Regions from separate parts of the Alteromonas sp. 4NS20-0143 genome, predicted to be linked through region 1. Evidence: predicted binding sites of a transcription regulator. Region 1 holds the regulator's gene; each other region holds the start of a gene.
The links. The regulator FNR, encoded in region 1, switches genes on or off when oxygen is low (the NO sensors DNR and NnrR bind a similar motif). The targets are predictions, from matches to a motif close to TTGATCTAGATCAA.

Region 1 (7,748 bases):
TAACGAAAGTATTCCCATTGCCGCCAATGTATATTTAGCGACAAAAGGGAAACTGGTTGCAGCATTTGAAGTAAGCGATACGCTGCGTGATGATACCAAATCGACCCTAGATGCTTTGGCTTTAACAAACCTGTTGGTAGTGCTTAGTGGAGACACGCAGCAAAACGTAGACGACCTTACTGCCTCACTGCCAGTATCCGTGGCCTTGGGTGGCCTTACTCCTGAACAGAAATACGCGGAGGTTCAAACGCTTCAGTCACAAGGCAAAAAGGTGATGATGATGGGCGATGGCATTAACGACGCGCCAGTATTGGCCAGTGCCGACGTTGCAGTGGCAGTAGGTAACGCCACTGATGTGGCTAAAACCGCTGCAGATGTCATCTTGTTGGGCGATCAGTTATTGTCTGTACCGGCGCTTATCGATACAGCGCACCAAACCCGGAAAAAAATTCGCCAAAACATTGGTTGGTCTGTGCTGTATAACATTATCATTCTACCTTTTGCCGTTTCGGGTTTACTTTCCCCTTGGGTGGCTGTTGTAGGTATGTCGTTAAGCAGTATCATTGTGGTTACAAATTCAACACGATTATTGAGCAAATAACATGAGCATTATTTATGTCTTAATTCCCATTGCGATTATCATTGTTGCTCTTGCGATCGTTATCTTTTTTTGGGCTGTTAAATCAAATCAATTTGAAGACTTAGACCGACAAGGTTACAGCATTTTGTTTGATGACGACTTACCGCCAGAAGAGAAGAAGCTGGCCGAACAACGCAAAAAGCTTCAACAAGAACAAGATAAGTATGGATCAGATTAATTACTTTTCTGCATTTTTGATTGGCTTAGCCGGCGGCGTGCACTGCGTTGGAATGTGCGGTGGCATTGTATCGGCGCTTAGAATGGTAACGCCAAAAGATAAACCTGCACTTCCCTTCACTCTTGCCTACAACATTGGTCGTATTATTAGTTACACCCTTGCAGGTGCAATCACCGGCGCCTTAGGCAAAATGGCCTCCGACTTTGTGCCCGTGGCCAGTTATGCGTTGTCCATTTTAAGTGCTGTTATGGTATTTTTATTGGCATGCTATTTAGGAAAATGGTGGACAGGGCTTACGGCGCTTGAGAGTGTGGGCAAACATTTATTTCGCTATATCCAGCCGGTTTCAAAACGCTTTCTCCCCTTTAAAACCCCTTTTAGTGCCATACCCTATGGGTTTATTTGGGGGTGGTTGCCGTGTGGCCTAGTTTACTCCACCTTAACCTGGTCTCTCGCGGCGGGCTCAGCGGTTCAAGGCGCTGGTATCATGTTGTGTTTTGGGCTGGGTACACTGCCAACCTTGCTTGCTGTAAGCACCAGTAGCCAGTATATTATTCAGGGGTTTAAGCATAGTGCTGTTCGACAATGCATCGCCATTGCCATGGCCTTATATGCAGCTTATCTTATTTATAGCGCATTATCCTAAATGATGTTGTACCATTTAGGGGTGTGAACTTACAGAGAATAGAAATTATGAGCAAAGGAAGCGGATTCTCTATCCACTGCCAAAACTGCAGCTTCAGTCACTTGTGTTTACCAGTGGCGTTGAATAAGACCGAGATTGAATCTCTCGATGACATCATCGAACGCAAAAAGCCGCTGCACAAAGGTGACACATTAATTAATAACGGCGACACGTTTACGTCATTATTTGCAGTAAGAACCGGATCGTTCAAATCATTTGTGACTAATTCAGATGGTGAAGAACAAATAACCGGTTTTCATTTCCCTGGTGATATTGTGGGTTTCGATGCGCTTCGCGAAAGTAGACATCAAAGCTACACCCAGGCGCTAGAAACGGCCATGGTATGTGAGCTTCCCTACGACACCCTTGATGAAATGTCTGTTCAGTTTCCCAAGCTTCGCCATCAAATCATGAGTTTTATGAGCGCTGAAATAAAGCAAGATCACGATATGATCATGATGCTCAATAAACGCACTGCTGAAGAACGCCTGCTTTATTTTATATCTCACTTGTCTCAGCGTTTTGAAGAGCGTGGTTTCTCTCACCGAGAGTTTCACCTAACCATGACTCGCAACGAAATTGGGAATTACTTAGGCCTGACTATTGAGACTATCAGTCGGTTACTGAGTCGTTTTCAAAAAGAAGGGTTAATTAAAGTGGATGGCAAACTGATCACCATACTCGATTTTGATGCTATCGACGGCAAAGTCACCGCCCTTAAAGGGCCGAGCATTGTTTGCAATGGTTAGCGCACGTTAACGTGGTAGAAGGCTTTGACAAATTTGTTAAAATTTTGATCTAAAACAAGCCACGTTTTCCCTATTGTCTATTACACTTAATGAAGAGCTTCATAGGAAGGAGAAGTTATGATTGAGTGTAATCACATTTTAGCGGTAGTCGATGCTGAGCGTGACAACCAACCTGCGTTAAGCCGCGCTCTCGAGGTTGCCCAAAAAACAGGCGCAACGGTTACTGCGCTAATGGTTGTGTACGACCTATCTTACGATATGACCACCATGCTAAGCCCTGACGAGCGCGATACTATGCGCGATGCTGTCACTAAAGACCAATCTAAGCGACTGTCACAGCAGCTCAAAGAGCAAGGTTTTTCCAATATCGACATAGTGGTTGAGTGGAACAATAAAGCGTACGAATCCATCATTTATTATGCGCTTAACAACCAAATCGACTTAGTCGTCAAAGCAACAAAAAATCACGACGACCTAGCTTCTGTTATATTCACGCCAACCGACTGGCATCTCATGAGAAAGTGCCCTCGCCCAGTGTTGTTAGTAAAAGACCATGACTGGCCTGAAAATGGTGAAATTATTGCGGCGGTAAACGTGGGCAGCGAAGATGAAGAACACGCAGCCCTGAATGACAAAATAACCGACATTGCCAATGAATATGCTCGGCTGCTAAAAGGCCATGTTAATCTGGTCAATAGCTACCCCGCTACTCCGCTCAACATTGCCATAGAGGTTCCCGAGTTTGATTCGGAGAAGTACCACAGCGCGGTTAAAAATCATCATCTTGATGAAATGAATGCCCATGCAGCAAAACACGACATTGCCCCTAACAAATGTATTGTAAAAGAAGGGTTACCTGAACGTGTTATCCCACAAGTTGCTAAAGAGATAGATGCTGAGCTGGTGATCATTGGCACCGTTGGGCGGGTTGGCATATCGGCGGCGCTGATTGGCAATACCGCAGAACATGTTATTGATGCGCTAAATTGCGACGTGTTAGCCATAAAGCCTAACGGATTTGTGTCGCCCTATACCGTGTAGTGCTGACAAATGCCTCAAGGTGCCCGCTATTTACGCTGAGAAATCGCTAAAAAATAGCGACCGTGTGTAACAGGGCGTAATGAAACTGTAAGCGAAGATATTTAACGTACACAAGCATAGTTAACAAAAGCCGCTTTATTGTATAATGGCGGCTTTCACACAAACTAAGTTAGTTAATTATGAGTTTAGGCACAAACGGCGCTGAATCGCCGTCCTCTGCTGCAGCGCAAAGTAAGCAAAAACACAATTTCAATAAACTGCAAAAGCGTCTTCGTCGCAATGTGGGTAAAGCCATAGCCGACTTTGGCATGATTGAAGAGAATGACAAAGTGATGGTATGTCTGTCAGGTGGTAAAGACAGTTACACCATGCTCGATATTCTTATGTTTTTGAAGCGCGCCGCCCCTATTCACTTTGATATTGTGGCAGTGAACCTAGACCAAAAACAACCTGGCTTTCCAGAGCATATTCTTCATGAATATTTAAACAGCTTAGGCGTAGCCTATCAGATAGTAGAAGAAGACACCTACTCTATCGTGAAAGATAAGATTCCTGAGGGCAAAACCACGTGTTCTTTATGTTCTAGGCTGCGCAGAGCTATTTTGTATCGCACAGCAAAAGAGCTTGGGGCGACCAAAATAGCGTTAGGCCATCACCGAGATGACATGCTTGAAACGTTTTTCCTCAATATGTTTCACGGTGGTAAGCTCAAGTCTATGCCGCCTAAGCTAGTCAGTGATAACGGCGAGCATATCGTTATACGCCCCTTGGCGTATTGCACTGAAAGCGACATACAAGAATACTCTACACTGTCTGACTTTCCTATTATCCCGTGTAATTTGTGTGGCTCACAAGATAATTTACAGCGTCAGCATATTAAGGGCATGCTTCAAGATTGGAATAAGCGCTTTCCTGGACGAATTGAGTCTATGTTTAGTGCCCTTCAGAATGTGGCGCCATCCCATTTAGTTGACAGTAACTTATACGACTTTCAATCAATAACTACACATGATGGCCCTGTGAAAGATGGCGACATTGGCTTTGACGAGCCCACTTTTGAAAAGCCAGAAAGTGACCAGTCAGCCGAGGCAGCAGACACTATCGACATCATCAACATTATGGAACCTCAATAGATGAAAATTGGACTCGCTTTAGGAGCGGGTGCAGCGAGAGGCTGGACCCACATTGGTATTATACAAGCACTAGAAAAACTAGGTATTAAGATTGATGTTGTGGCAGGTTGTTCTATTGGTGCGTACGTAGGCGCCGCGTATTCAAGTGGTAAGCTTGAAGGTCTTAAAGAGTGGGCCTGCTCCCTTAGTGATTGGCAGGTGTTAGCCCTCATGGGCGTTGGGCTGCGCAGAGGCGGCCTAGCCAGCGGACAAAAAGTGTTTGATAAACTCGCCAGTGACTTTTGCGCTGATAGCTTTGAGGCAATGAATAAGCCATTTGCCGCAGTGGCCACAGATTTGTATACCGGGCGCGAAGTTGTTTTTGATTCAGGCCCGGTGGGCACTTCAATTCAAGCGTCTTGTGCCATTCCAGCGCTTTTCTCACCGGTAGCGTACAATGACAGGTGGTTGGTAGACGGTGCGGTGGTCAATCCTGTGCCTGTGAACCTCTGTCGACAGCTAGGCGCAGATTTTGTCATTGCGGTTAATCTGAATGCAGACTTTAGACCCCTTAGACTTGAAAAGTTGCGTAAAGATCACGAAGACAATCAAAGAAAAACCGAAGACTTCTTTACCAAAAGCCAAAACGCACTGAAACAGTGGTTCTCTTCAGACAGTAAGTCAGAAGACAGTGATTCCGAAGACGGTCTTGATAAAAAAACCAAGAGCAATAACGACTCATTAGGGGCTGAAGTTATCGAAAAGGTTGAAGAAGAAGTCATGGAAGTTCCTGCAAAGGTCAATAAGAAGAACCCGCCGGGAATAATGAGCGTAATGAGTAGTTCGTTAGAGATATTGCAAGCTAGAGTAACCCGTTCTCGACTTGCTGGCGATCCGCCAGATATCTTAATTGAGCCGCAACTCACTGACGTTGGTATTATGGAATTTCACCGAGCAGAAGAGCTCTGCGCAAAGGGCGAAGAAACTATCACCCGTCTGGCAGAGCAAATACGCTATCAGCTATTAACTTGATGCCATTGCGGTAATACGAAGCGGAGCTTGAGGTAACGATAACCCTTTTGCTTCGCTTATCCACTCTTGCTCAATATGCAATACACCATTGGTGATGGTCACGCCCTCAGGCGTAATATAATCTAAATCTCTGTCCTCAAAATGTATCATCAAGCCTTTAACCGTTGGCATGAGAAAAGACAGGAAGCTCCCCATTTCATTAAAGAACGCTTCGTACTGGCCATACACAAACGTTAACTCATCTTTGGTATAGCGAGCTTTTAAATACTCTGGTTTAGTCTCAAGCTGTACCGACATGTCGCACACATTGGCGCGCTCAACCAACGATATCCGTATTATTGCATTTGCAAGTTTAAGCGCTTTTTCGGTAGGCACCGTAAAGCGTCCTTCATTGCTTACATCTAGGCTCATTGTTTGTTTATCAGTGACAATTTCAGCGCTGGTCATCCCGCATAAACGCCCTTCACCTACACGTAGAAATCCGAATGCGAATTGCAAAGCTTGGGTATCTTCGTTATCCAACTTTTTTACGTGGCTGTAAAACCGACTGTATTCAACATCAATTGTTTCTGCAATTGACTGACCGGTGAAAAATCCACACAGCAACACCATAGCAACTCGTATCATTCGCCCAAAAACTCCTCGTTGTATTTGATCATATTTTGTAGTTCTTCCACGTAGGCAGCGCCACGCTCAGAATATTTCATTAATCCTTCGGCTAACGCTACACCGTTAATAGCAATTTGATTGGCTCTTAATCGGCTACGAATTTCTCGTAAATCCTTATACGCATCGTGCCGGTTTAGGTTTCGCATATAGGTGTATGTAGCCCGTGATAGGTTGTCGAACTTTGCCACCTCATGAGAAGCATCATCATTTCTTCGGCTTGGAACAAAGCCGCATCCTTTGCTAAAACACCACAATCCGAAAAAGTTATAGCCGTCGCGGGCGAATCTACTTGTACCCCACGCTGACTCATTAGCAGCCTGTACCAAGACGAGCTCAGCAGGCAACACATCAATTTTTTGCAATAAATTAAGCAGTTTAGTGTTCAGCGGATCTGAAGACTTCACTCGGTACTCTTTTTCTAACCACGCCAGACGGGTAATGTCGTCTTCACTAAAAGGCTCTTCAGCTAGCGCTTTTCGATAAAGGGTTTGCACATAATGACGAAGTGTAAGCAAGTACGCGTTTTGTTTTTCTACCTCTGGCCTCAAATAGTTAAAAAAAGCAGCCTTCTTTTCCTCTACCTGTGTGTAGACAGAAAAATCTGGTACGGGCTTTTTCGCCTTGATAGTTTCTGGAACGTCGAGAATGTCCTGGGTTTCCTCATTGAAGATAATGGCGTTAATAACAATAACAGCCAATACACCAATGGTGATGAGGACAATTTTAAACGTTTCTCGCTTATGCATTAAAATTAGACTCTTTTACGTCATTTCCTGATGCAGTAACACTGGCGCCTTGTTCTCCTATTAATTCATCGTACAGCAATCCCATCGCGCTGAAATAAAAGGGTAATACCCAAATTAGCGATAAACCAAAGGTAAGCGGCACAGTAGCAAATAATAGAAAGAAAACGCCGTATACGCTCAGCATTTGACTCCAATATGCATTAAAAACGCGACAAGAGAGGATAATTGCGCTGATAGGCGTTAATTTTCTATCTGCCACCAGCATAAGAGCAAACGACGAGGCGAGATAAAAGTAGATGCCAGGAATGATGAGTAGCACTAAGCCTAATTGCACTAAGATGCTGTTAACCAGCTGTGTTAACGCAACTAAAAACAGTAAAGGGAAATAGGCAAAAACCGAAAAGACTGTGGTGCTTTCTCCTCTAGCATGTTTAACGCCCGCCATGTAAAGGCCGGTTATTAACGGAGAGACGATACATATTGCCACAATTTCAAAAATTGATTGATGCTCAAAAATATAACTGCCGTCATCGTTGATAGTGATAAACCGTTGAGCAATCACTCCCATCACTACAAAGGCGAGAAACAGGACAACGCTGCTTTGAAGCAGAGGCGAAAAGTTAGCTTTTGTTAATACAGAAGCTTTTTTCAAGAGCGACTTCAGATCGAATTGATATTGCTTTGCCAATGTTGTGTTTAGGCGGTCAGAATTAACGTCTTTCACTTCGTTCCTATTTTAAAACGTGATAACCGCGCGAGTATAACAATTCACGCAGTTGAATGCTTGTCTGTAACATAACAACAGTTGCCTTTGTGCGTTAATAGTTATTAACGTGGCAAAATTCAAGGTTTGCTTTTCTATCTTTACTTTTCTGTCTTTGTTTCGCCTATCTTTT
Region 2 (7,748 bases), on a different contig from region 1:
TGGTTTCCCACAGACCTTCCATAGCGGCTACTTTCTGCGGCTGATGCTCGAGGGTGTTAAGCCCATGCATGTCGCCTGCAAAAATCTGTAGCGGTATCAGCACGGCCGCTGTGTAAGTAGCCGTTTTAAGGGCAAGCTTGGGCGCAAGTTTATCGTCACCTTTTAACATTCTGTAGGCTGATAGACCGGCGATTAAAAAGCTTGCCGTTAATCCCGATGCCAACATCATGTGCACAAAGCGATAGGGGAACGACGGATTGAATATTATTTCTTTCCAATTGGTGGCGTAAACCACACCGTCAACTACCTCAAACCCTTGTGGTGTCTGCATCCAACTATTCAGCGCTAAGATCCAAAACGCAGACGTTGTGGTGCCAAGGGCGACAATAAGTGTGGAAGTGGTATGCAGCCAATTAGGGACTCGGCGAATACCAAATAGCATAATACCTAAGAACGTGGCTTCTAAGAAAAAGGCGGTGAGTACTTCATACCCCAATAATGGGCCAGCGACATTACCCACTTTTTCCATAAAACCAGGCCAGTTTGTGCCAAACTGAAAAGACATGGTTACACCGCTTACTACACCTAGGGCGAAGCTTAGCGCGAAAACCCGTACCCAAAATCGGTACATACGCATCCATACAGGGTGACCAGATATGTTAGAGCGCATTTTAAAGTAGAAAAGAAACCATCCCATAGCCATGGTAATGGTGGGAAATAGAATATGAAAACTGATATTTAAAGCAAACTGTAATCGAGACAACAAGAATGCATCCACAGAACGTCTCCTTAATTAACGCTGTTTTTACCCGGTAAAATCTTATCCTTAAGGTCTAGCATACGGCCTACGCCAGAACCGAGTTTCATCAGCGTATTAAGTTTTTCTGGTCCAAGGTTTTGAAGCTCTTCAGACCAAGCCGTAATTGATTCCAATAAATCGTGTATTTCATTAAGCTTATTTTGTGCACCAGCTTCGGTGCCATTTGCAGGCTCATCGAGCAGTAGGTCTCGCAGTAGGCTTAGAGTTGGATCTATTTCGCGTTTTCTTCGTTCTTCAAAAACTCGATTGGCCAACGTCCAAATATCGCCTGCAGGAATAAAAAACTCTTTGCGTTCGCCGGGTACTAAATGCTGTTTGACGAGTCTCCACGACTGAAGTTCCTTTAACCCCATGCTGGTATTTCCGCGGGAGATATTCAGCGCATCAGCAATTTCTTGTGCTGAAATAGGTTCTTCGTTTAACACAATAAGAGCCAAAATCTGTCCTACAGTTCTGTTAAAGCCCCATCGACTTCCCATTTCACCAAAGTGCATTACTGCTGATGTGATCAAAGGTGTCATCTTCATTTTGTGTGCCTATTGAAGTTTCAGAAATTACTGAAAGTTTAATATTCTATTTGATGCAGATCAATCTTTTTTGACATTAATATGGTTTCATAAATACGCCGCTTCGCTTCACTACGCCCACGAGCTCAATAGCACAGGAATGATAGTTAAATTGTCATACGGGAGAGGTAAGCTATTACTAAGGACGTTTCAGCGCTTTTTGGTATCTCTACATGACATCGACTCTTTCCCGGTACCACTTTTACTTGGTAATAAGTACGTTCACATTACTGTCTGTACTGGGGCAGGTTTCCACTAGCATCTATACTCCTTTCTTTCACGATCTAGCCCATACCTACAACAGTAACGTTAGCCTTATTGAAAAAAGTGTGGCTATCTTTCTTATTGCTTTTTCAGGTTCACAGTTACTGTCTGGTATTCTCTGCGATTACATAAATAAACGTTTTTTTCTGTTATGTGGAATTTTAGTGTTTATGTGCGGCACTCTTTTGGTTGCATTGGCTAATTCAGACAACAGCTTTCTTTTAGGTCGAATTGTGCAAGGGCTTGGCGGAGGCGTTGGAGTGTCAGTGTCACGGGGCTTATCAAGGCAAATATTTAATGAAAAGCAACTTAGTGCATCACTCTCTATTACCAACATAGCATTTGCCATTGCGCCTGCGATTGCTCCGTTACTAGGTACTGTAATTGGAGAGCAACTAGGCGTGTCTGCTATTTTCTATTTCGTTCTAACAATAGCGGGCGCAGCGTTATTACTTCTTTTAATCGCATCTGAGACTATTTCCCGTCACAGTCCGGCGGTTTCACCTAACGTTTTAGGTGAAACCTTCAGGTTGATTAAAAAGAGTAGCGCGCCGATTATCTTGATGGGCGTAGCAAGCGGATTACTCTATGGCATTGTGTTTTGTTTCATCACTATCGCACCGTCGATGATTATGGAGCAGCATGGGCTGAGCAAAACGCTTTTCTCTATTTATTCACTGCTCGCAACTCTCGCCTTTGTTGCAGGTAGCATACTCAATATTCGGCTTTCTAAGTTGTCTAGCTTACTAAAGTTTAGGCTTTCGAGTGTTGCCATACTGAGTTTGTCAGTACTCATTAGTGCGCTCACATTTCTCCTAAATCTTGACGGTTTAGTTATGATGCTCGCCTACAGCTATGCCACTTTCTTTTTTACTGGTATTGCTATGCCGTGCAGTGTCACTATTATGCTGAGCTTTTCAGCAAAATCAGCAGGCTTTTTGGCCGCATTGGTGGGCTTTTTTCATTTATCCGGCGCTGCCGCAGGCGCTTACTTAGTTGCTTATTTAGGTCGCACGTTTTCAATGCTTCCTGCACATACCTTCGTTCTTATAACAACGGGCTTATGCCTTGTAAGCACTTCTGCTTGCTTACTCTTAAAACGGTCTAGAATTTAACTTACAGCCTTGGTGAAAAGTCAGTTCATCTACGTTTTTAGTGCTTACGTGGCTTTTTTCATTAAAAAATAAGCGAAAAAGTGATTATTGGCGTTAGAACCTTTACCATATCGAATTAGTTATTTTCAGGCGCTTTCATGATGTTGCGCCTGAATGACGCCTCATCTCTTGCTAGATAGTGGCGTATCAGAAAAAGGTTTCCACTATGAGTCAAGCTTCGCCACAATTAAACGAGAATTGTGCAGACGAACCCATTCACCTTATCGAAAGTGTTCAAAGTTTCGGTTACGTGATAGCCCTTAATCCGGCAGATAAAACCATTCAAGTTGTAAGCAGTAACATTGGCGAACTTTTCAAAGTAGACATTGTTCCAGGTAAAACGCTTATTACTGAGCTTTTTACCATTCCAAACCCAGAAGCTCATACCTTCAAAACCATCTTTGAAGCCGTAAAAGGTGGCAACGTTCGTCACGCTTATCAGTGGAATTTTGCAGAAAACGCGCTCTGGCTAGAAGACTGGGAAAAAGAAGGCAGTGGCGTTGCTTATGAATCTAACGGCTTATTGGTCATTGAATTAGAACCCACGCCACAGTTAAGTTATGAAGCAGCGCAGCAGTGGGTACCCATGGATATGGACTTGCGTGCACTACTGCCCGATGTGGATGATCGCGATTCCATAAGCGACGTGGCAGATAGCATAGCGCGATATTTTCAAGACTATGTGGGGTTTGATGCCGTTATGGTTTATCAATTCGACGATGACTATTGTGGTGAAGTCATCGGAGAGGCCACTGAATCGGGAAGTAAATCGTTTAAGGGCCTCAAATTTCCAGCGTCAGATATCCCACAGCAGGCCAGAGCGCTTTATTTATTGAATCGCGTGCGCTGCGTGTTCGATGTTAACGAAGCAGCAATTCCATTGTTGCCTCGTATTGAAGAATCTGAGCGTCCGCCACTTGACCTTTCTATGTCTATGGTGCGCTCGGTTTCTCCTACTCATATTACCTATCTTAAAAATATGGGTGTGCGTTCATCGTTTTCGGTATCTCTGGTATTTGAAGGCAAGCTGTGGGGCCTAATAGCTTGTCATAGCAAGCAGCCTATTTATGTCGATCAGAAGAAACGCCTGGTGTGTGAATCACTCGGGCATCTTTATGCATGGCAGCTACATACAAAAACGCTTCATGAAAAAAAGGAGCATTTCCAAAATCGTCAGCGTTCATTGAATAGCATTGTTCACCAGCTAACCTCTTATTCAAACCCGCTCGATGCGATAGGAGAGAAAGAGAAAGAATTACTGCAGGTTGCGGATTCATGCGGCATGGCGGTGATAACACCATCAAGTAATTATTTTGTAGGCAAAACCCCCTCAGAATCTACGGTAATGAAACTGCTAGAGAAATTTGCCACGCCTAACTCCGAGCAGTCCATTACGTTAAATAGGCTGGCAGAGCAGGTGACAGACTCGTGCAACCTCAACGGCATTCGTGGTATGTACATATCATGCGTGTCTGCAAAGCTAGGCTATTACACAGTGTGGTTTAGGGAGCAACGGGACAAAACTATTCGTTGGGCTGGTCGTGATGCCGCGAAACAGGACAGGCTTAAATCATTAACGCCGCGCAACTCTTTCGAGCTTTACTTACAAAGTGTGGCAGATGAATCGGTGGATTGGACCGAAGACGATAAGTTAATTATTGAAGGATTTGACCACTTATTTATTCCCTATGCGCTGAGTTTAAAATCGTCTCTTGATCAACAAATTAGCAAACTCGAAGAGCTTGATAAAGCAAAGGACCAGTTTTTAGCCAGTATTTCTCACGAGTTACGCTCGCCACTTAATTCGATTGTAGGCTGGACCGATCTGGCGCTGATGGACGTGGATAACGTCGATAGGATGAAAGATGCCTTAGGTGTTATCAAGCGCGCGGCGTCTACGCAAGCGGCACTGATTAACGATATCCTCGACTTGTCGCGGATAATCTCGGGAACGATGAAACTATCCACTCACTCGTTAAAGATCACTCATTCTATTGCAGAGGTGGCTAAGTCGTTTGAAGCCGGATTCGCAGGCAAAAATATTCAGCTATCTATCAATTGTGATGATGAACATACGCAAATACTCGGTGATAATTTACGTATTAAGCAGGTAATCAATAACCTGTTGAGCAATGCTTTAAAATTTACATCAAAAGGCGGTACGGTTCATATTAAAGGTAGACGGGAACATTCGAATTACCTGTTCAAAGTAAAAGACAACGGAAAGGGCATGACCCGTGAGCAAATCTCTCACGTATTTGAGCGCTTCTATCAGGGCAAAAACGAGCATAACAAGAATGGGCTTGGGCTAGGTCTTTCTATTGTGAAAAGCCTTGTTGAAATGCACGGCGGGGAAATTTACGCAGAAAGCGATGGTCTTGATACTGGCACCACCTTTTTTGTATCGCTACCCATAGCACCGCTAAATGTATTCGATGAGATTATTGAGGTGAGGAACAGCGAAATAAGCGACTTGTCTCCTTCGCTTCGACTAAACGGTTTGCGGATTTTAGTTGCCGAAGATGAAAAAGATGCCAGAGACTTTATCAAACTCTTTTTAGAGTCTAACGGGGCGCGAGTTAACGTGGTGAAAAACGGCCTACTTGCGTGGAAAGAGATTAATGAAATGCCGGAGGCGTTTGACCTTGTGTTATCTGACATTGGTATGCCGGAACTCGACGGGCTGGGGCTGGTGCTGAAAATTCGCTCTAGTGAGTTTTCGCAAATATCGTCACTTAATGCAGTGGCGCTGACGGCGTATGCGTATACTTCTGACCGCGTAAAAGCACTGAAAGCGGGCTTTAATAACTACGTGTCTAAACCTGTTGATGGCGAAGAGCTGCTCACTATCTTAGAAATGTATATGTAGGGTAAACCCTATTGCAGGCAAAAAGGGTGCATGCGCCAAGGGCGTTGTCATAACGCTTGAGGCGCTTGTTTTGTATTATTAGCGGCGCCTTTATTTAAGTATTGCTAATTAGTGCCGCGGCGCCTGTATTTGAGCGCCACTAAAAAGTGTCTGCTAGCTTGAACATTTAGTAAGTGCTTGTCGCAATTGATAGTTATAAGAGAAAGCCACGTTTAGTAGCCGTGAAAGATAGTCGCAGCTCATAAAGCCGCAGCGCAAAAAAGCCTATTGCGACGACATTTCCTAAAGCATCAAAAAAGGTAGGGAGCAAACAACCTACCAGCGCCTTAATAGCGTCTCGTAGGTCGTCGCATCAAGTAAGGACATTCGCTTGTTCATTGCATCGCGTTTTTCTGCTTCAGTACTATTTTTTTCACTAGTGTTTTCTTCAATACTCGGCAAAGCATTAAATGCCTCGGCTTTTGAGGTGAAAATGGTACCGTCTATCACAAATACACTATCGTCAGAAACCGGTGTAGAATCCAGATTATAGGCTGTTTTTAGTAAGCTAGAAGCGCGTGTAATATCAGAATGACCAATGTAATCTGCAATACCGTCGAAGTTTATGTCTTTACGCAACCAGTCTATTTGAAGAAGCTTATTGTACTGCCCGTTTTGTTGCATGGCAGACACAGCATTGTTGAAGTTGTTAATAATCTTCTGCGCATTAGGCACGTCGTCGCGTATCGCTAGCTGAAACCCACTTTTCATCAAAGGCTTTGCAGAATAGTGCAGAGTTTCTTCTCTATCGTTTGCAAGTAAGGTATTAAACTCTCTTATAAGCAATTCAGATGTAATTAAATAGGGCGCTCTGTCGTCGGCAAGTTGGCGAAATGCATCAAAGGTGGACGGGTTGCGCGACCATTTTATATCTTTAATTAATCTGAAGTTCGGGGTGTTAGCAAATCGATTTTCTATCGCCACGCGGTTGCGTTTCAAATGCTGAAAAATTTTAATTTGCTCTACGTCGGCATCTTTACTGGCGGCATAAAGGTATAGGGGTAAAAACACGTTCGATGTTATTACGCCTTCTATTTGCTGGCCCATATCAACGAGTGCATATTCACCGTCTACCCTTCCTGCTCGAACAGCGCTTCCCAAAAAAGCCTGACGCATGACTTTTAAATTAGCATCGGTGCCACTTTGCGCTAGCGCGGTGGATACCAGGTCATTCACTCTCGCAGGCTCACCGTCGTCATTGACGTAAGTCTCGAAAGGGGCTGCGGCAAGAGTGACTTTATTTAGCTTTTCGTTTGGCTCGTCAGTTAATTGGGCATTTGCGTGAGAGAGGGCCGACATGCAAAAGATGCATGCGAGTGTGGAGGTAAACGTAAAACGACTAACACGCTTTGTGAGCAAGTTATTTTTCCCCTTTAACTAATATACTGCGAATTGTGCCTCTTTATACACTCTAGGGTAGATATAAAGTTTAATCCACCGCGGCCATATTAACGACAATTAACACTGCGTACACGAAGCGGCGGTTTTAAAGGCTTTTTTAAAAGCTGACTTAAAAGCTAGCTTAAAAGCTATGGTTAAAAAAAGCGCTGCACATTGGTGAAGAGGGGTTTAAATACAGGTGTATATGAAGCCTCTTCATTACAGTCGCAGCGCTTTGTTATTTTACTCGTGTTGCTATTTGACTAGTTTACTCACCAAAACTACCGGCTGGGCCTGGATAAACGACCACGCTTTCAACGCCATCGTTGTTGACACTGGCAACGCCGAAGAAGTAATTATCAATCACTACATTCTCAAGGGTGGCCTCAGTAACATCACCAACAAATTTGCTGTATTCCCACTGCGGCGCGTCAGTATGACGCCAATATACTTTATACCCTTTTAACTGTGGGTTTTGTGCCTCGTTTAAGGCGTCCCACATCAAGGTTGTAGAAGGTTGAACCGCGCCTTTTATCGACACGTTTGCAGGTGGGTTTGGTGCCCATGCCATAGAGGCTAAGGTTACGGCGTTTAAGCCAGTTAACTTGGCCGCATATTCAAAGTTAACGCCATCGAGGGTATCGCCGTATTTAATG
Region 3 (7,748 bases), 320 kb from region 1:
GTATGGAAGAAGTGACCTCTGCATTGTAATTTTATTTAATGCCTTGGAATGTGAACATAAAACACGCAACGGTATTACCGTCAGCTTATAACCTTTACCCGAAGGCATGTTGGTGTTTTGGCTCGAATTTTATTTGTCATGCCACAAGCACTATTTTGAAAGGGAGTTTTGCAAAAATCATTCCCTTTGCTGTGGTTTTACTCGCGACCTTTTTTATCTGTTTTTTAGGTGCGGTAGCAAGAAAGGTATAAGAGCGGTTATGAGTGGTGTAATCGCAAGCATACCAACAAAGGGCTAATATAGGGCGAAGAGCATATAGGCAAGGGCGTTTGTGGAACGTCCTAACGCGTTTTAGATAGACCAAAACGGCACAACTCGTCGCGCGTGTTGCGCATTATATGGCTAGCTATTATTTACTTATCGCCTAATCATTAGCTAAATATCGACGATATGTGAGCTCGTTACTAGCAAAGCATGCCTATTGAAACGGGCAATACAACTGCTAAGAAAAGTGACTTTCACCAATAGCGTGACAATATTACTCGGTGGTTTGAAAATATTACCCGCTTTGTATTAGTTACGTATCGTCCTTAATACAATCCCAATCCATAAAGTCAGAGGTGGGCAGCTGCATTGTCTGATAGCGAAGTTCGCCAATGAAGGCTCTTGCGGCTGGACCTAGTGCGTCGCCATCTTCAAAAGATAAATAAAGCAGTGCCTTTCTTAGCGCCGCATTATTATTAAGTGGTAACGGCTTTAACAATCCGCTTTCGAGCTCATTTTTTATAATAGCTATTGGTAGCCATGCAAACCCAAGCCCTTGAGCAATAATATCAACCGACGTTCTTATATGGCTTACGGTCCAGCGCTGCTCAGCGCCAAGCCAACCTGCGTCTACTTTGCGTTCTGCTGATGAATCGCGAACTACAATTTGCCTGTGAGATTTCAAATCTTCGAGGGTTAGGGTGCGGTTGAGTTGATGAAGGGGATGGTCTTTATGTGCCACCGCCGCGAATTCTATTTCGCAAAGGTCCTCACTGAAACCACTGGGGTATAAGAAAGGAGAAATGCCAATGTCTACATTCCCGCTTGAGAGTAAGGTATTACTGCCGCTTAGCACCGTCTCTTCCAACTCGACGCGCAATAGAGGGAATTCCTCAGAAACTTTATTAAGCACATTATAAAGAAGGTGTGAGGGGAAAATGATGTCTACTGCTACTCGCAACGTGGTCTCGGTGCCTGAGCGAAGGCTATGCGCAATGGACTCTAGTTTCTGAGCCTCATCGAGAAGAAAAGTCGCTCTGCGGTACATTACCTCTCCCTGGGGGGAGAGTTTGACCTTGCGACCACTGTTCTCAAATAGCACCACGCCTATGGCATTTTCTAGCTTTTGAACAGCATGATGGACACTGGATTGGCTTTTATGTACCACCAAAGACGCTTGATTAAAGCCGCCAGCATCCACCACGGCTTTAAACATTCTCCACTGCTCTAACGTTGACTTCAGCATACTTCAACCGTTCTTATATAAACAATAAACTCGAGTATATACAGTTCTTTGCATTTATGTGCGGTGAACTTGTTTGATGGTTGCTAACGAACAGGTAATAACAGATATATTTTCGTAGCCCATTTTTATGAGTTGTTCAGCAGAAAGCTTAGCTCGTGCCCCTGATGCGCAATGCAGGTAGATGGGTTTTGCTGCATCCTTTTCAAGCTCTAGCATTTTCATTTCCAATATGCCTCGTGGAATATGAAGTGAGGCGTCTACATGGTTTTCTGCCACTTCCGCTGGCTCTCTAACATCAACTAATAGCCCTTGGTTAGTTTTCATTTCGTCTGCGGCCTCTTTTGCCGAGACAATTCGAATATCTACATCAATATTTTCTAAACGTGTTTTTACATCAATCAGCATTTTACTTTCCAAAAATTAATATAAGTATAAACTAATTTATAGTTATGATTTCTCTGAGACAAGATAATATCGCTATTTTAGCGTCTATTTTAACTGTTTTGTCAGAAAAACTTATACTTTAGTATAATAAAGCGGTAGATTCGTGGTTAAAGTTAATGTCATTAGGAAGCCCTTATGTCTGAAGAAGTTGTGTTAAGCCCAAGCGAGATGATGGAACATTCTGCCGAAGCAGAGTTTTTTCTAAAGCAATTTGCGAACAAGACTAGGCTCATGATCCTTTGTTCTCTCCTTAAGCAAGAGAAGTCTGTGTCTGAATTGTTGCAAGTTGTAAGCGTTTCACAGCCTGTTATATCGCAGCACTTAGCGTTGTTGCGCGAGTCCAATATGGTGGCGACGAGAAGGGAAGGTCAAACTATTTTCTATCGTTTGTCTGATGAAAGAGTGAAGCGCTTAATTGCGCTTATGTATGAATTTTTCTGTGAATAGAGCAAGGGCGTGTTGATTTTTACTGCACGCCCACGCTGCGTCCACTAATAAGCGGACGCAGTTTTTTACGCTCGTTTTAAGTCTCAGTAATTTGCGCGATAAGTGCAGCAATGTAATGCCCATCACCTAACTTGTCATTATCCACTTCGGGACGTTGTATTAAATCGTCATGACTTAAGTTTACCGCAACATGGTGTGCCGCCCAGTCAATTTCTTTAATGTCGCTAGGTAACAATGCCAAATGTTTGCCGCCTGGCAGCCAGTTGTTGGTATCCACCACTAGCATAACCAATTGCCATGTTTTCGTATCGATTAGAAAATCACTAATATGACCTACCTTATCGTCGGTAGTCGCAACTTCATAACCATCAATTTCGCCGCATGCGCGTAAATGATTAGTTGAATTTGATGGAAGCGCGCTCTCTGCCTCTTCATCGGTGGGTGAAGTCACCAATTCGTTAGGGTGTGCGTATTCCCCCCATGCTCCGGGACCAATCCAGTAATAGCCATAGCCAAAATACTTGAACAAATGCTCCTCATACTCTCGAGAAACCGGCTTGTGTTCGTCAATCGATGGGCTATTTTTAAGGGTGTCGACGGTCATGTCTACGTGTACGCTTTCCTCTTCAACATCAACCTGAGATACTGATACCGGAGATATCACTACCTTTCTGCTCAACGGTAACCAAGTGTTGGTATCTGCTACTAAGTAGCGTGTTGTATAGGTTTCATCGTCAAAGAGGATATCTTTTATGCCGCCAATCTTGTCATCTGTGGCATGTATAGAATATTGGGTGAGTTGTTTTGAACTTATAATCATCTTTGCGCCTCCTTTGCTCGGCTGATAAGAAAAAATAGGCTGCCGTTACGTTAAGCATGCATTATTTTCTCTATAATAAGTGTAGTCACTTCTATCTATAAAACATCATGTTTGTAATTTGTTCTGCTGACTTCTTGATTGAGATCATTTTACCCAAACGAAAAAGCCCGCAAATTTGCGAGCTTTTTTAATACGTTATGTTGAGGTTTAGGCTACATCGAACTCGTCGTCAGAGTAGGATTCATCATAATCCGCTTGATTACTAGCACTACTATGCAATGTAAAGAACTGCTTTCTTCCTCTTGCTAGCTGAACATACTTCGCCCACGTTTTTTCGATACTACCGGATGCTTGAGCTTTACCGTTTACAAACTTAACGAAATGCTTTTCGTCTGCTGTTTCAGGTTTCAAGTCACCGCTTTCTAGGCCAAGCAGAGTACTGCCGTAGGTGGTGAGAATATTTGCCTCGGAAATACTAAAATCTCCCGATTTTTTAAAGCCATAAGGAAACTTTCGACGATCTACAAAGGGTTTGCTTGAAGGACGAATCGCTGTGCTCATGATAATAGTTCCAACGTTGTTAATTCCACAGCGCACTTTTAAAACATGTTTTTGCTGAGATAAAGCAAAAGATTTTTTTCTTATCAATAAAAAAAAGTGATGCTTATGTGAAAATTAAAAAACTGCCGATAATGTGAGTTTAGTTTTGCAAAAGCTAGGTGTGAAAAAATTGGCTTTATTGCTTTTAAGTATCTGAATTTCAGATGTTAAATTAATTTTCTTATTGGCTTTTTTATCGGTTTTAACGCTAGGCACTACGCAAAATGTTGAACAATTCGGCATGGCGTTAAGCCGGCATTTTAAGAAGCAATATTTATTATCGCTACGATAATAAAATTTCGTTTCCAATTAAAATCTCCGCGGCAATAATCATAGGGTGATTACAACCTAGAGACACTAATGAGCAAAGACTATCGTTTTCAAAGTGATGAATGGAATGCGGCAGACGAAGGTGAGTTTCATTCTAAGAAGCCCAATACTTTACGAGAGAAAAGTGTAAAGGCTATGCAAAAGCGCGCTATGTTGCGACGCAACAAGCAGCGCCGTTCGCACGACGAAACACAACACTGATCTCCTTCATCACTTAAAAAGATAATATCGCGCTATCATTCGGTAGCGCGATACTGTGCTTTTCGCCTCAATTAACGTATCATTTAGCCAAATTTGGTTTTACATTACGCTGGTTGTACTGCAAGCATGGATATTCGCTTTCTCACCACTTTTATAGAGGTGACTAAAACACGCCATTTTGGCAAAGCTGCCGAGAACCTCTACCTTACTCAGTCTGCAGTAAGCGCCAGAATCAAACTCTTAGAAGAATATTTTCACACTACGCTCTTCATACGTCAGCGAAATAGCATTCAGCTTACCCAGTCGGGCGAAAAGCTGCTGCCTTTTGCTCGACAGCTTTGCGCTACGTTAAACGACGCAAAGCAGGAGCTGCAGGTGCAAAGTTCTGAATATGCGGTGTGCGGCGCCACGCAATTAGCAAGCGACTTGTTTTTACCACAAACACTCACTCACCTTCACAAACATTTTCCTGACTTCTCTGTAAAAGCAGACATACTCACGCTAGATGCGTTATCCCGACAGCTTCACGAGCGGGTTACCGACCTCGCTTTTTCTACAGAGCCTCTCAAATCAGAAGATGTTACCAGTGTAATTTTGTTTGAGCAGCCACTCGGTCTATATCGAGTTGGCGAGCCTTCTTCACAGATAAAGGCTGAAGAATTTGTGGCGATAGACTGGGGCGCAAAGGCAAGAGACTGGTTGCTCACCGCTTATCCGCAGCTGCGAGATGCAAAATTACGCACAAACTCCCTTTCATTGGCGCTTAATAATTTATGCGCTGAAGGTGGAATTGCGGTATTACCGGTAAATGTAGAGTCACAATTAAGAGATAGGGCACCGTTAACGTTAATTGAGCCCATCGACGATATTTCATTGAAGGTTTACCTTCACACTATGAAACAAATAAGACGAATAGGATTGGCTGATATTATAACCAGCGTTTCTTCTATCGCCCCGAATTAAGTAGCGAGAAAAATATGTCATCATTACACCCAATGTTAGAAAAAAACGCGTTTCAACGTTTAGAGGCAAGCATTGCCGAAATAAAATCACAGCAGAAGTTGTTTATTCTTAAAGATGAGCACGGTTGCGTCATGCTAACCACCGATGAAGACGACGGCGTGCCGGTATGGCCTGATGCTGAATTAGCCCTTCTTTGGGCTACAGATGACTGGGACCATTGTGAGGCGATGGAACTGACGACTGATGACTTTTTGACAAAATGGGTGCCTGGAATGACCCAAGACAACTTAATGGTTATTGTGTGCCCCGTGCCGGCAGAAGAAGGTGAAGTGATATCTCCACAGGAGTTTGCTGAATCTTTGTAGGGTGATCCTCCCGTTCGATTTATCGTTTACATGTTATGGCCTCGCACAATGAGGCCAAAGCCAAACACGGCACGTCACTGTCACAACTTCCTATTGTTTGCATTATTGTAGAGGTACAACACTTGTTAGAGCCAGGCATTGAAGATTTATGGTTTGCTCCTTTAGGAGGAACGGGCGAAATAGGAATGAATCTAAATTTGTACGGTCATAATGGACAGTGGCTAATGGTAGATTGCGGTGTATCGTTTGACGAGCCTCTCACCGCTCCCTATAAGCAAAACGCGCGAGCGTCAAAAACAACGCACAGAGTGGTTGCACCAGACCCATCCTTTATTGCAAATCAAAAAGATGCGCTTGCTGGCATCGTTATCACCCATGCTCATGAGGACCATGTTGGCGCAATCCCTTATCTTTGGCAGCGTTTTCAAAAGCCCATTTACACCACGTCGTTTACCGCCGAAGTACTGCGCAGAAAGCTATCTAGAAGCAAGCTTGCCAATAAGATACCCATCATTGAAGTATCGGCGGGCGATACGGTTACCATTGGCGTGTTCTCTGTTAAGTGGCTAGAAATAACTCATTCTTTACCAGAGCCATTTGCATTAAAAATTGATACCCCTGCGGGGGCAATATTACATACTGCAGATTGGAAAATAGACGCATCGCCGGTGACCGGTAGACCCTTCGAGCCAAAGCTCTACAAGCAACTAGCGAATGAAGATATTCTTGCCCTCGTGGGCGACTCCACCAATGCAAATAAGCCTGGTTTCTCCATTTCCGAGCGCAATTGCTACGACGGGTTGTTAAGCACTATATTGCCGCTTAAAGGTCGCGTGGTAGTAGGCTGCTTTGCAAGTAATATTGCTCGGCTTATTACTCTGGCAAAGATTGCAAAAAAAACCGGTCGGTATATGGGCCTTTACGGGCGCTCATTATTGAATATGTATGGTATCGCCCGCCAACAGGGGATTTGGCCTGATGATTTGCCTATTGCCGACGCACATCACTTAGGGTATTTGCCGCCTAAAGAAGTACTTGTGGTTGCAACGGGAAGCCAAGGTGAAAAAAATGCTGCACTCGCTCGCTTTGCTCATGACACTCATCCTCATCTTCAGCTTGAGAAGGGCGATACCGTTATATTTTCGAGTATCGTTATTCCAGGCAATGAAGAGACCGTTGCTCGTTTAAATACTGCGTTTAAAGGGAAGGGCATTGGGACAATTCACAGTGAGGATAGCACCCTGCCCATTCACGCAAGTGGACACCCTTGTGCAGAAGAGCTGAAACTTATGTACAACTGGGTGCAGCCAAAAATAGCTATTCCGGTACACGGTGAACACAGTCATTTAATGGCGCATGCTGAGGTGGCGAAGTCTGTAGGTATCATGAAAACCTATGTGGGCGAGAACGGCGATTTATACCGTTTAGCGCCTCAGCCAAGTATTCGACGAAATGTCATTCCTGTTGGTCGAGTGCCAGTACAGCAAGAATAGAGCGCGGCTTCGCAAAATTGCGTTGGCTGGTTTTGCAAGTGTTTGATTAATCAAGTACTTAATTTCATAACAAGGAGTATAACGTGTTGGTTATATAGGCTGCCCATCCATCAATCATTCTGATACACTGCGTGTGGGAATTTACTTACTTCAATGACACTGGGTATGCATCGACACATTTTCGCCACATTTTGTTTATTGCTTGTCAGCTTTTTGTCTTTCGCAGAGCCTCGGATCCAAAACCCGGTCTTCCAACCACTGTCGACTAAAAATGGGCTACCTCAAGATGTTGTCAATGACATCGTTATCGATAAAGAGGGTTTTGTTTGGATAGCTACTGACGGCGGTGTGGTGCGCTGGGATGGTGTTCAAACGACTATTATCGATAATAGCGACAGTCTATTTTCAAACAGCTCCATTTGGAAGTTGACTGTTCAAGAAGACAAAGCCTTATTTGTGAGCGTTTATGGGCGCGGCATATATCGTGTGGACCTAGAAACGCAGGCCATATCACAACTCCCCGCAACACCTTACAAGTATTACAGTGAATATAATCAGCATGCCGAGTCTTTCTT
Region 4 (7,748 bases), on a different contig from region 1:
GAAAGCACCAAAGCTAATTTGTAGACATGCAGAGGCAAAAATAAATACCGCAAACGGTTTTTGCTTAACGAACGTCCAAATACTTCCAGGCTCACTTTCAGTTTCTGATTTCTTAGCCGGCGCAGTAATGAATAATGTACTGATGAATAGTAGCGATAGCACCCCAACACTGACATACACCGGAGTTTCGGTGGAAAACATATCAAGGGCTTTACCCGCAGTCACGGTCAAGCAAATAAAACCGATGCTGCCCCACAGTCTTATTTGCCCGTAGTTAGCGGAGCTCGTAGAGACTGCGTTCATTGTGATCACCTCCAGCTGTGGCAATACAGCAGTCCAAAACATCATCATAAGACCGAAGGCAAGAGTGAGGCCCCAAAAGCTAGAAAAGTAAAACACCGAGCTAAAGGTGAGCACCGTAAGCAAGCAGCCAAGTCGCATAATGCCAACCGCATTACCCGTTTTATCTGCCACACCTGCCCACAGTCCAGGGCCTAAAATACGCGCTAACGTAATAACAGCAAATAGCTCACCAATGTCCTGCGACGAAAAGCCTCGACCGTCTAAAAAAATACCTAAATAGGGAACAAGCACACCAAGTTGACCAAAGTAGAGCCAATAGGTTAATGCTAAAATAATGAGGGACTTTTTACTGGTAACCGAAGAATGGCTAGAAAGCGTCAATGCGTATCTCCATATGTATAAATTCCATTTACACCGACCATATAAAAAGGCGCCACTAATGTGATATTAGGGCGCCAATAACGTAATACAGGAAGCCAAGTGTTATAAACGATAGACAGTAGCGTTTAACGGCTGCCGGAAATCGGGGCTGTCGTTGATACAACGCCCATATTTTGTGCGCGGTGGCGCAATAGATGGTCCATCAACACTAGCGCCATCATAGCCTCAGCAATAGGCACCGCGCGAATGCCAACGCAGGGATCATGGCGACCTTTTGTCACAATATCAATTTCTTCGTTTTGCTTATTGATGGTCGTACCTGGCACAGAAATACTCGATGTTGGCTTTAATGCCATGTGAACTTCAACGTCTTGCCCCGTAGAAATACCACCAAGTACGCCACCGGCATGATTAGACGCAAAGCCGTCAGGCGTCAGCGTATCGCGATGCTCACTGCCCTTTTGATTGATAACGTCAAATCCATCACCAATTTCAACGCCTTTAACCGCATTGATACCCATCATGGCATGAGCAATTTCTGCATCTAGTCTGTCAAACACGGGCTCACCAAGGCCTACAGGCACGTTCTTGGCGACCACTGACACCTTCGCGCCAATACTGTCACCAGACTTCTTTAAATCGCGCATGTATTCGTCGAGGGCTTCTAGCTTGCTTTCATCTGGGCAGAAGAAAGGATTGGTATTGGTAATAGAATGGTCAACGTTCTCTACGGCAATGGGACCCAACTGAGATAGGTAACCCAACACTTCGATACCGTGAACTTCTTTAAGGTATTTTTTTGCAATACCACCCGCGGCTACGCGAATAGCTGTCTCACGGGCAGATGAGCGACCGCCGCCGCGATAATCGCGACTGCCATATTTTTGATCGTAGGTATAGTCGGCGTGGCCAGGACGAAACCGGTCGGCGATATTGCCGTAATCTTGGCTTCGTTGGTCTTTGTTTTTAATTAACAGGCCAATACTGGTTCCCGTTGTTTTGCCCTCAAAAACGCCTGAAAGGATTTGTACCTCATCATCTTCTCTACGAGCAGTGGTATAACGAGACGTTCCCGGCTTTCTTCTGTCTAAATCAATCTGAAGGTCTTCTTCAGTAATTTCCAATCCTGGAGGACAACCGTCTACGACACCGCCAATGGCAATACCGTGGCTTTCTCCGAAGGTGGTTACAGTAAAAAGTTTCCCGAAGCTGTTACCTGACATAATTAACCATTAATCCTTACTACTAAAATACTGAACCAGTGTGTCTTTATTCACAGCAAAAATGCCTTGGCCGCCATTTTCAAACTCTAACCAAATAACTTCTAAGCCAGAAAATCTCTCATTCATGTGCACTTCGCTATTGCCCACTTCGATAAATAGCCAACCGCCATCGTTTAGATACGTAGGGGCCTGACGCAACATGGTATCGACCAAATCAAGGCCATCTTCCCCTGCGGCTAGCGCGAGTTCTGGCTCATGATGATACTCTTCTGGGAGGTCTGCCATATCTTGTGCATCAACATACGGCGGGTTTGAAATGATTAAGTCGTACTTTTGCCCTTCAAGGCTTGTGAATAAATCAGACTGAATGGGATAAACGCGATGACTAAGGCCATGCTCTTGTATGTTGATATCTGCCACTTCAAGTGCGTCTGAACTAATGTCCACCGCATCTACCTGCGCTTCTGGATAAGCATGTGCAAGTGCAATTGCAATGCAGGCTCCCCCAGTACACATATCAAGAATGTTCGACGGTTCGTTCTCTACAAATGGCGAGAAGTGGTTTTGAATTAACTCAGCAAAGGGTGAACGAGGAATTAGCACTCGTTCGTCAACATAAAACGGCATACCGCAAAACCATGCTTCGTTGGTAATGTAGGGCAAAGGCATGCGTGTTTGTACGCGCTTTAATACAAGCTCTGCTATTTTCTCACGCTCACTTTTTGTAAGGCGAGAAGACAATATATGTTCTCCCACTGACGATAAGATTGGGTGTGGAAGGTGAAGGGCTTGCAATACCAAGCTTGTGGCTTCGTCCCACGCATTATCAGTGCCGTGACCAAAGTAGAGTTCAGCGTCATTAAAACGGCTTGTTGCCCATCGGGTCATATCTAGCAATGTGTGCAGATCGTCAATGGCTTCTTCTAGGTAAAACTTATCGGTCATAGCGTTTGGGTACATCAATATTTTGAAAGCTGGTATCATACCCAAACTTCATGCTAATTCACATAATTAACTGTGGGTGCAGCAGCGTCGAAAGGTATTTTATTAACGCTCGCTTTTGACAGAAGCATCTTGCTTCTTTGAAAGCCCAATGCAGATTAGATTCATTATGAAAGTGTTTAAAAAAGAATTGAAAGCGTTGAAAAAGCAGCAAAGTACGCACGCGCCTGCTGTTCAAGAAGAGACCTTTTCGTTTACCGACGCAATGGCTGGCGTAAAGCCGCTGGCTCAAGATAAAGTAGAGCCAAATAAGCAAGTAGAGCTGTTTAAAAAGAAACAGCAGTCGTCGGCTAAAAACCTTAAACACAGTAAACAACTTGCTGCGTCGTTTAACTTTTCAGACATGTACCAAGCCGTATTGCCACAAGAAGGCCCGATGCGTTATTGCCGCAGTGATGTGCCCACCCATGTCTTAAAGCAATTGCGACGAGGTGATTTTTCGCCAGAGCTACATTTAGATCTTCACGGACTGACCAGAGAAATGGCAAAAGACGAAATTGCCGCGCTCATTTACGCCGCTAGAAAAGACCTTGTAGACTGCGCCTGTATTATGCATGGCTTTGGTCAGGGCGTACTGAAAGCCGCCCTGCCCCATTACTTGGTTCAACATCCCCACGTTAAAGCGTTTCACCAGGCCCCATTAGAATATGGCGGTAAAGCCGCTTTACTGGTACTGCTTGATGTGCCGGTAATGGCTGGCAAACAGTAGCTACACTCTACTTTTTAAACTAGAGGTATGACTGCTTCTGCCGTTTAAAGCAACCAGCTTTATTTTCCAGCCGCGCTGTTGTGCATGAACAAATAAGTGTAGTACACCATCATTCCAACAATAATACCTATACCTAACAGCGAACCCCACACTACCGGATCTTTAATCATTGTCCACAACATAATTGTTCTCTCCATTAGTACGTAAAATAAACACGCAAACAAGTACATAAATAAAAACGTAAACGAGCACGTGAATAAAAAATCTATAGTTGGAGTGTATGGAAGTGTGAGAGCTGTGGTTATGATCTAGATCAACAGCGTAAAAAGGATGAATGGTTTCGCATGAGTATCTTGATCTGCATCAAGAAGTAGAAGGGTCACAAAAAATACATAAAAATGCTATTGCAAATCATTATCATTTGCAATACATTAGTTATGCCTGTTCGACGTTGGGTCAAAAAAACGGTCTTAGCTTAGCGTCGCTGAGGGGGTAGAGATAATCTACCCCCTCTTTTTTTGTTCTAATGTTTTATGATTTTGTTTTGAGATATGCTGTTTATTAATATGATAATTTCGAAGAGCGTGTAACAGCCCGCAGAGTGACAAGAACAAACGCCTTACGAAGTAGCTTTAGCTGAATAGCTTCATAAACCAACCTTTCTGAAGATCTTCTTCACAGGTTTTTAGCTGAGTGGCATAGCGTAACGAGCGCGCTTTGACCTTTGATGCCACCTTTTTAAGCCATGGCTTTCTATCGTAGCTGCGACGCTTATACCCGCCCCAACCTTCGTGATAATTAAGGTACTGGGCGTAAGCATCCCACTTAGACACACCATTGACCTTTTGGGATTTGTAGATAAACCAGCCCATAAAATCAATGGCATCTTCAAAGTCGTCTCGATCTGCGCCACCGCTATCTGTTTCTCTTATGTAATCTTCCCACGTAGGCGTTTTCGCTTGTGAATAACCATACGCCGAACTCACTCTTCCCCAAGGAACTAATCCAAAAAAAACATAGTCTCTGGGAGGAAGTGCGTCGTGTCTAAATGAGCTCTCTTGGTACATCATCGCCATGGGAATGTGAATTGGAACGCCCCATTTATCCCTCGCATCGGCAGCGGCATCGTACCAATCTTCTTTTTCGTAGAAGATTTCACACAAGTTACTGCTGTTTTTCGGGGGTGTTGTGGCACACCCTGCGATTAACAGCGGAAAAAGAACGATAAGGGCTGATAAAAAAACAACCCATTTTTTGAACTTTTGGCTCATAGCGTGTCTTAATTAATGTTCTAGTAAAATGTGTGTTTCCCTGGAACCCTTTAATGCCTGACCTATGTCAGGCATTTTTTTTTGCTTGGGGCTCGGCAAAATAGTCAGTAATAAAGGTATCAAAGTCTTTTTCATCTGACGCCTCTATTTCTCGCTGTGCGTCAAACGAACTTTCGCCCTGTCTAACAAACTCAGCACTATCGGTAAACGTGTAGTCAAAGCTTTTCATTTCGTTGCTGTATTTCTGCGCTAACTCTAACCCAAAAATACTATTGTCTTTGTCACCATCTAACAGAGACTGAAGCATTTTCCCTGAAGGCGTTAAAGCGGGGTTTTGAATTTTAGCGTATTCGTCACTCACCGCCTTGGTGTATTGTTTTGTGTTATTCGCTTCATCAAGCAATGTGGCCGCTTGACCAAAGTATGCAAAAAGCTTTTCGCTCCATTGAGGTAACGATACCGCGTTGCCGTTTTCTGTCAGCATTAGCTCCGGGTTTCGTCCTTCCAACACAACGCGATCCATATTTTCTTTTGCTTCATTAAGCTGTTGTTCGTCTAACGCTTCACTGGGCATCAGCAAACAGGAAAGCAGAAATACATCAAGAAAATCAAACTGCGAATCAGAGATGCCTATGGCAGAAAACGGGTTTACATCTAATGCGCGCACTTCTATGTAACTAATACCGCGCCTTACGAGAGCGTCGGTGGGCTTCTCCATTGACTCAGTAGGCTGCTTAGGACGAATAGGAGAATAAAGCTCGTTCTCAATTTGAATAATATTGTGATTGAGCTGCTGATAATTTCCGCCTTCACCTGAGGCAAATCGCTCAAAACGAGTGGAAGGTGTGCTCATCGCTTCGCGCAGCAAACGAACGTAATTATCCAATTCGTTGTAGCAAATTTTTAGCGAAGATTGTTCTGCGCTGGTATAGCCTAAGTCGCTCATTCTAAGCGATGTGGCGTAAGGCATGTACAGAGTACCTTTACCCACCTTCTTAAACGGTAGACTGTGCTCCTTGCCTTTTAAGAATGAGCTGCACAACGCTGGAGACGCACCGTACAAATAAGGAATTAACCAGCACAAGCGACGATAGTTTCTAATAAGGCCAAAATACTCTGCCGACGTTTGCTCTTGTGAGTGAGAAGTTCCATTTTGTTTAGCCCACAGTGCCCAAAAGCTCTCTGGTAAGGAAAAGTTAAAATGAACACCCGCGATAGCCTGCATCATACTACCGTAGCGATTTTTAAGCCCGATACGATACACGCGCTTCATTTTACCCACGTTAGACTCGCCAAAATAGGCAATGGGAATTTCCGTCTCATCATCAATAAAGCAGGGCATGCTAAGCGGCCAAATTTGCTCTTCTTCAATATTATCTGCAACAAAGCGGTGAATATCTTGAAGTTGTGCAATGGTCTTTGCTGAGCTTGCCTCTGGAGGAGTAATAAACTCTAACAAAGACTCAGAAAAGTCTGTCGTGATAGATTCGTGAGTCAGGGCCGAGCCCAACGGCTTAGGATGTGGCGTTTGTGCCAACGTACCGTTTGGATTGATTCGAAGCGCCTCTCGCTCTACACCACGCTTTATGTCTTTTAACGAGGCTAAAAATTCTGGCGATTTAAGCGCCTTAACGCGCGCGTCGAAACAAGTGTTGTCTGCTGTCAAAATGGTATTCCGTGATGTCATTATTGCGCCCAGTTTAGAAGTCATGGGCGGCAATAGTGTAAATTCAAGATACGTTGGCTGTTTAGTCTAACGCTTCTCGCTTGTTGTCCTCTACCGATAATTCAACCATCGGTATATTTAATGAGCTCAGCTGTGGCAAAATCTTCGTTTTATCACCCACTACAATAATTTGCATCTTATCAGCATTCAAATATTGTTTTGCTAGTCTGTTAATAGCAGCTTTATCTATGCGGTTAATGATGTCGAGCTGCTCGTCTCGATATCCTTTTTCCAAGTCATAGCTGAGCAACTGTCGTAAAAAGCGAGCTTTGCTAGAGGGCGTTTCAAATGCCAATGCATCACTTAATGTAAAGGCATTTCGCATAAATTCAATTTCAGACTCAGTCACGCCATTTTCTTTATACGCATTTATCTCGGCAAAAATCTCTTTGATGCCCAGTGCAGTATCCTTTGCGGTTAAATCAGTGCTCACTTCAAACCAACCTAAGGTTTTTCCACCAACAAAGCCGGTGCTCGCACCGTAGGTTATACCTTTATCTTCTCGTAGATTTAAATTGATTCTACTGTTAAAGGCTCCACCTAGCGGGAAATTCATAAGACGAGATTTAAAATATTCGCCTGTGGCATCAAAGGGTAAACCTCTATCCACAATATACACCACCGACTGCACCGCATCAGGACTGTTTACTACATACAGGTTTTTTTCTTGATACTGAGGAAATTCATGGTAATCGACAAAATCATAGTCTTGCCCTTCCCAGTTATTTAAAAAGCCAAGCGCTTCTATGGTCTGCTCTGGGGTTAGGTTACCCACAACAACAATGCTGGCCTTTGCGGGTGAATAAAAGCGCTCATAAAATGCTTTTACATCATCCAAAGTAATATTGTTTACCGACGCTATAGTGCCTCCATCAGGCAAACTTACTCGATTTTCTTCCCCAAACAAAATTAAGTCTTTGGCTCTCTGCGCTAGGCTAGAGGGCGTTTTTGCTTGCTGCTGCAAGCCCTGCAGAACTCGTTCTTTCATGCGCGAGAAATCTGCTTCAGTAAAAGCAGGGTTAAACAGTTTCTCTTCCATCAACGCCAGCGTGGGTTTAATATTTTTCGTCAAGGTAGACACCGACATCTGAGTAAACCTTCCACCAGTGCTAAAGCCAATTGAACTGCCTAGC

Region 2: AC27HD_RS15450 (GbsR/MarR family transcriptional regulator) is a predicted target of FNR. The motif match lies at 1,398-1,411, and genes of this name have one in related genera.
Region 3: AC27HD_RS00730 (PRC-barrel domain-containing protein) is a predicted target of FNR. The motif match lies at 3,356-3,369, and genes of this name have one in related genera.
Region 4: AC27HD_RS04735 (DUF3149 domain-containing protein) is a predicted target of FNR. The motif match lies at 3,972-3,985, and genes of this name have one in related genera.

Annotation. Positions count from the first base shown of each region.
Region 1 covers NZ_BAAJLR010000001.1:496,429-504,176, reverse strand. The annotation lists gene AC27HD_RS02155 (heavy metal translocating P-type ATPase) at 1-601, shown strand, start outside; gene ccoS (cbb3-type cytochrome oxidase assembly protein CcoS) at 603-818, shown strand; gene AC27HD_RS02145 (sulfite exporter TauE/SafE family protein) at 805-1,464, shown strand; gene fnr (fumarate/nitrate reduction transcriptional regulator Fnr) at 1,512-2,252, shown strand; gene uspE (universal stress protein UspE) at 2,370-3,293, shown strand; gene ttcA (tRNA 2-thiocytidine(32) synthetase TtcA) at 3,473-4,426, shown strand; gene AC27HD_RS02125 (patatin-like phospholipase family protein) at 4,427-5,437, shown strand; gene AC27HD_RS02120 (DUF2987 domain-containing protein) at 5,429-6,064, opposite strand; gene AC27HD_RS02115 (glucosaminidase domain-containing protein) at 6,061-6,852, opposite strand; gene AC27HD_RS02110 (YciC family protein) at 6,845-7,576, opposite strand.
Region 2 covers NZ_BAAJLR010000008.1:88,932-96,679, forward strand. The annotation lists gene AC27HD_RS15445 (cytochrome ubiquinol oxidase subunit I) at 1-778, opposite strand, end outside; gene AC27HD_RS15450 (GbsR/MarR family transcriptional regulator) at 790-1,347, opposite strand; gene AC27HD_RS15455 (MFS transporter) at 1,560-2,765, shown strand; gene AC27HD_RS15460 (ATP-binding protein) at 2,971-5,673, shown strand; gene AC27HD_RS15465 (substrate-binding periplasmic protein) at 5,989-7,011, opposite strand; gene AC27HD_RS15470 (M28 family metallopeptidase) at 7,361-7,748, opposite strand, start outside.
Region 3 covers NZ_BAAJLR010000001.1:171,545-179,292, forward strand. The annotation lists gene AC27HD_RS00715 (LysR family transcriptional regulator) at 578-1,510, opposite strand; gene AC27HD_RS00720 (rhodanese-like domain-containing protein) at 1,565-1,915, opposite strand; gene AC27HD_RS00725 (ArsR/SmtB family transcription factor) at 2,090-2,401, shown strand; gene AC27HD_RS00730 (PRC-barrel domain-containing protein) at 2,478-3,221, opposite strand; gene AC27HD_RS00735 (MaoP family protein) at 3,429-3,782, opposite strand; gene AC27HD_RS00740 (hypothetical protein) at 4,182-4,352, shown strand; gene AC27HD_RS00745 (LysR family transcriptional regulator) at 4,479-5,315, shown strand; gene AC27HD_RS00750 (DUF2750 domain-containing protein) at 5,330-5,680, shown strand; gene AC27HD_RS00755 (ribonuclease J) at 5,866-7,173, shown strand; gene AC27HD_RS00760 (EAL domain-containing protein) at 7,339-7,748, shown strand, end outside.
Region 4 covers NZ_BAAJLR010000002.1:224,780-232,527, forward strand. The annotation lists gene AC27HD_RS04715 (MFS transporter) at 1-684, opposite strand, end outside; gene aroC (chorismate synthase) at 810-1,907, opposite strand; gene prmB (50S ribosomal protein L3 N(5)-glutamine methyltransferase) at 1,917-2,852, opposite strand; gene smrB (endonuclease SmrB) at 3,019-3,618, shown strand; gene AC27HD_RS04735 (DUF3149 domain-containing protein) at 3,678-3,800, opposite strand; gene AC27HD_RS04740 (transglycosylase SLT domain-containing protein) at 4,251-4,889, opposite strand; gene gshA (glutamate--cysteine ligase) at 4,957-6,576, opposite strand; gene AC27HD_RS04750 (M16 family metallopeptidase) at 6,638-7,748, opposite strand, start outside.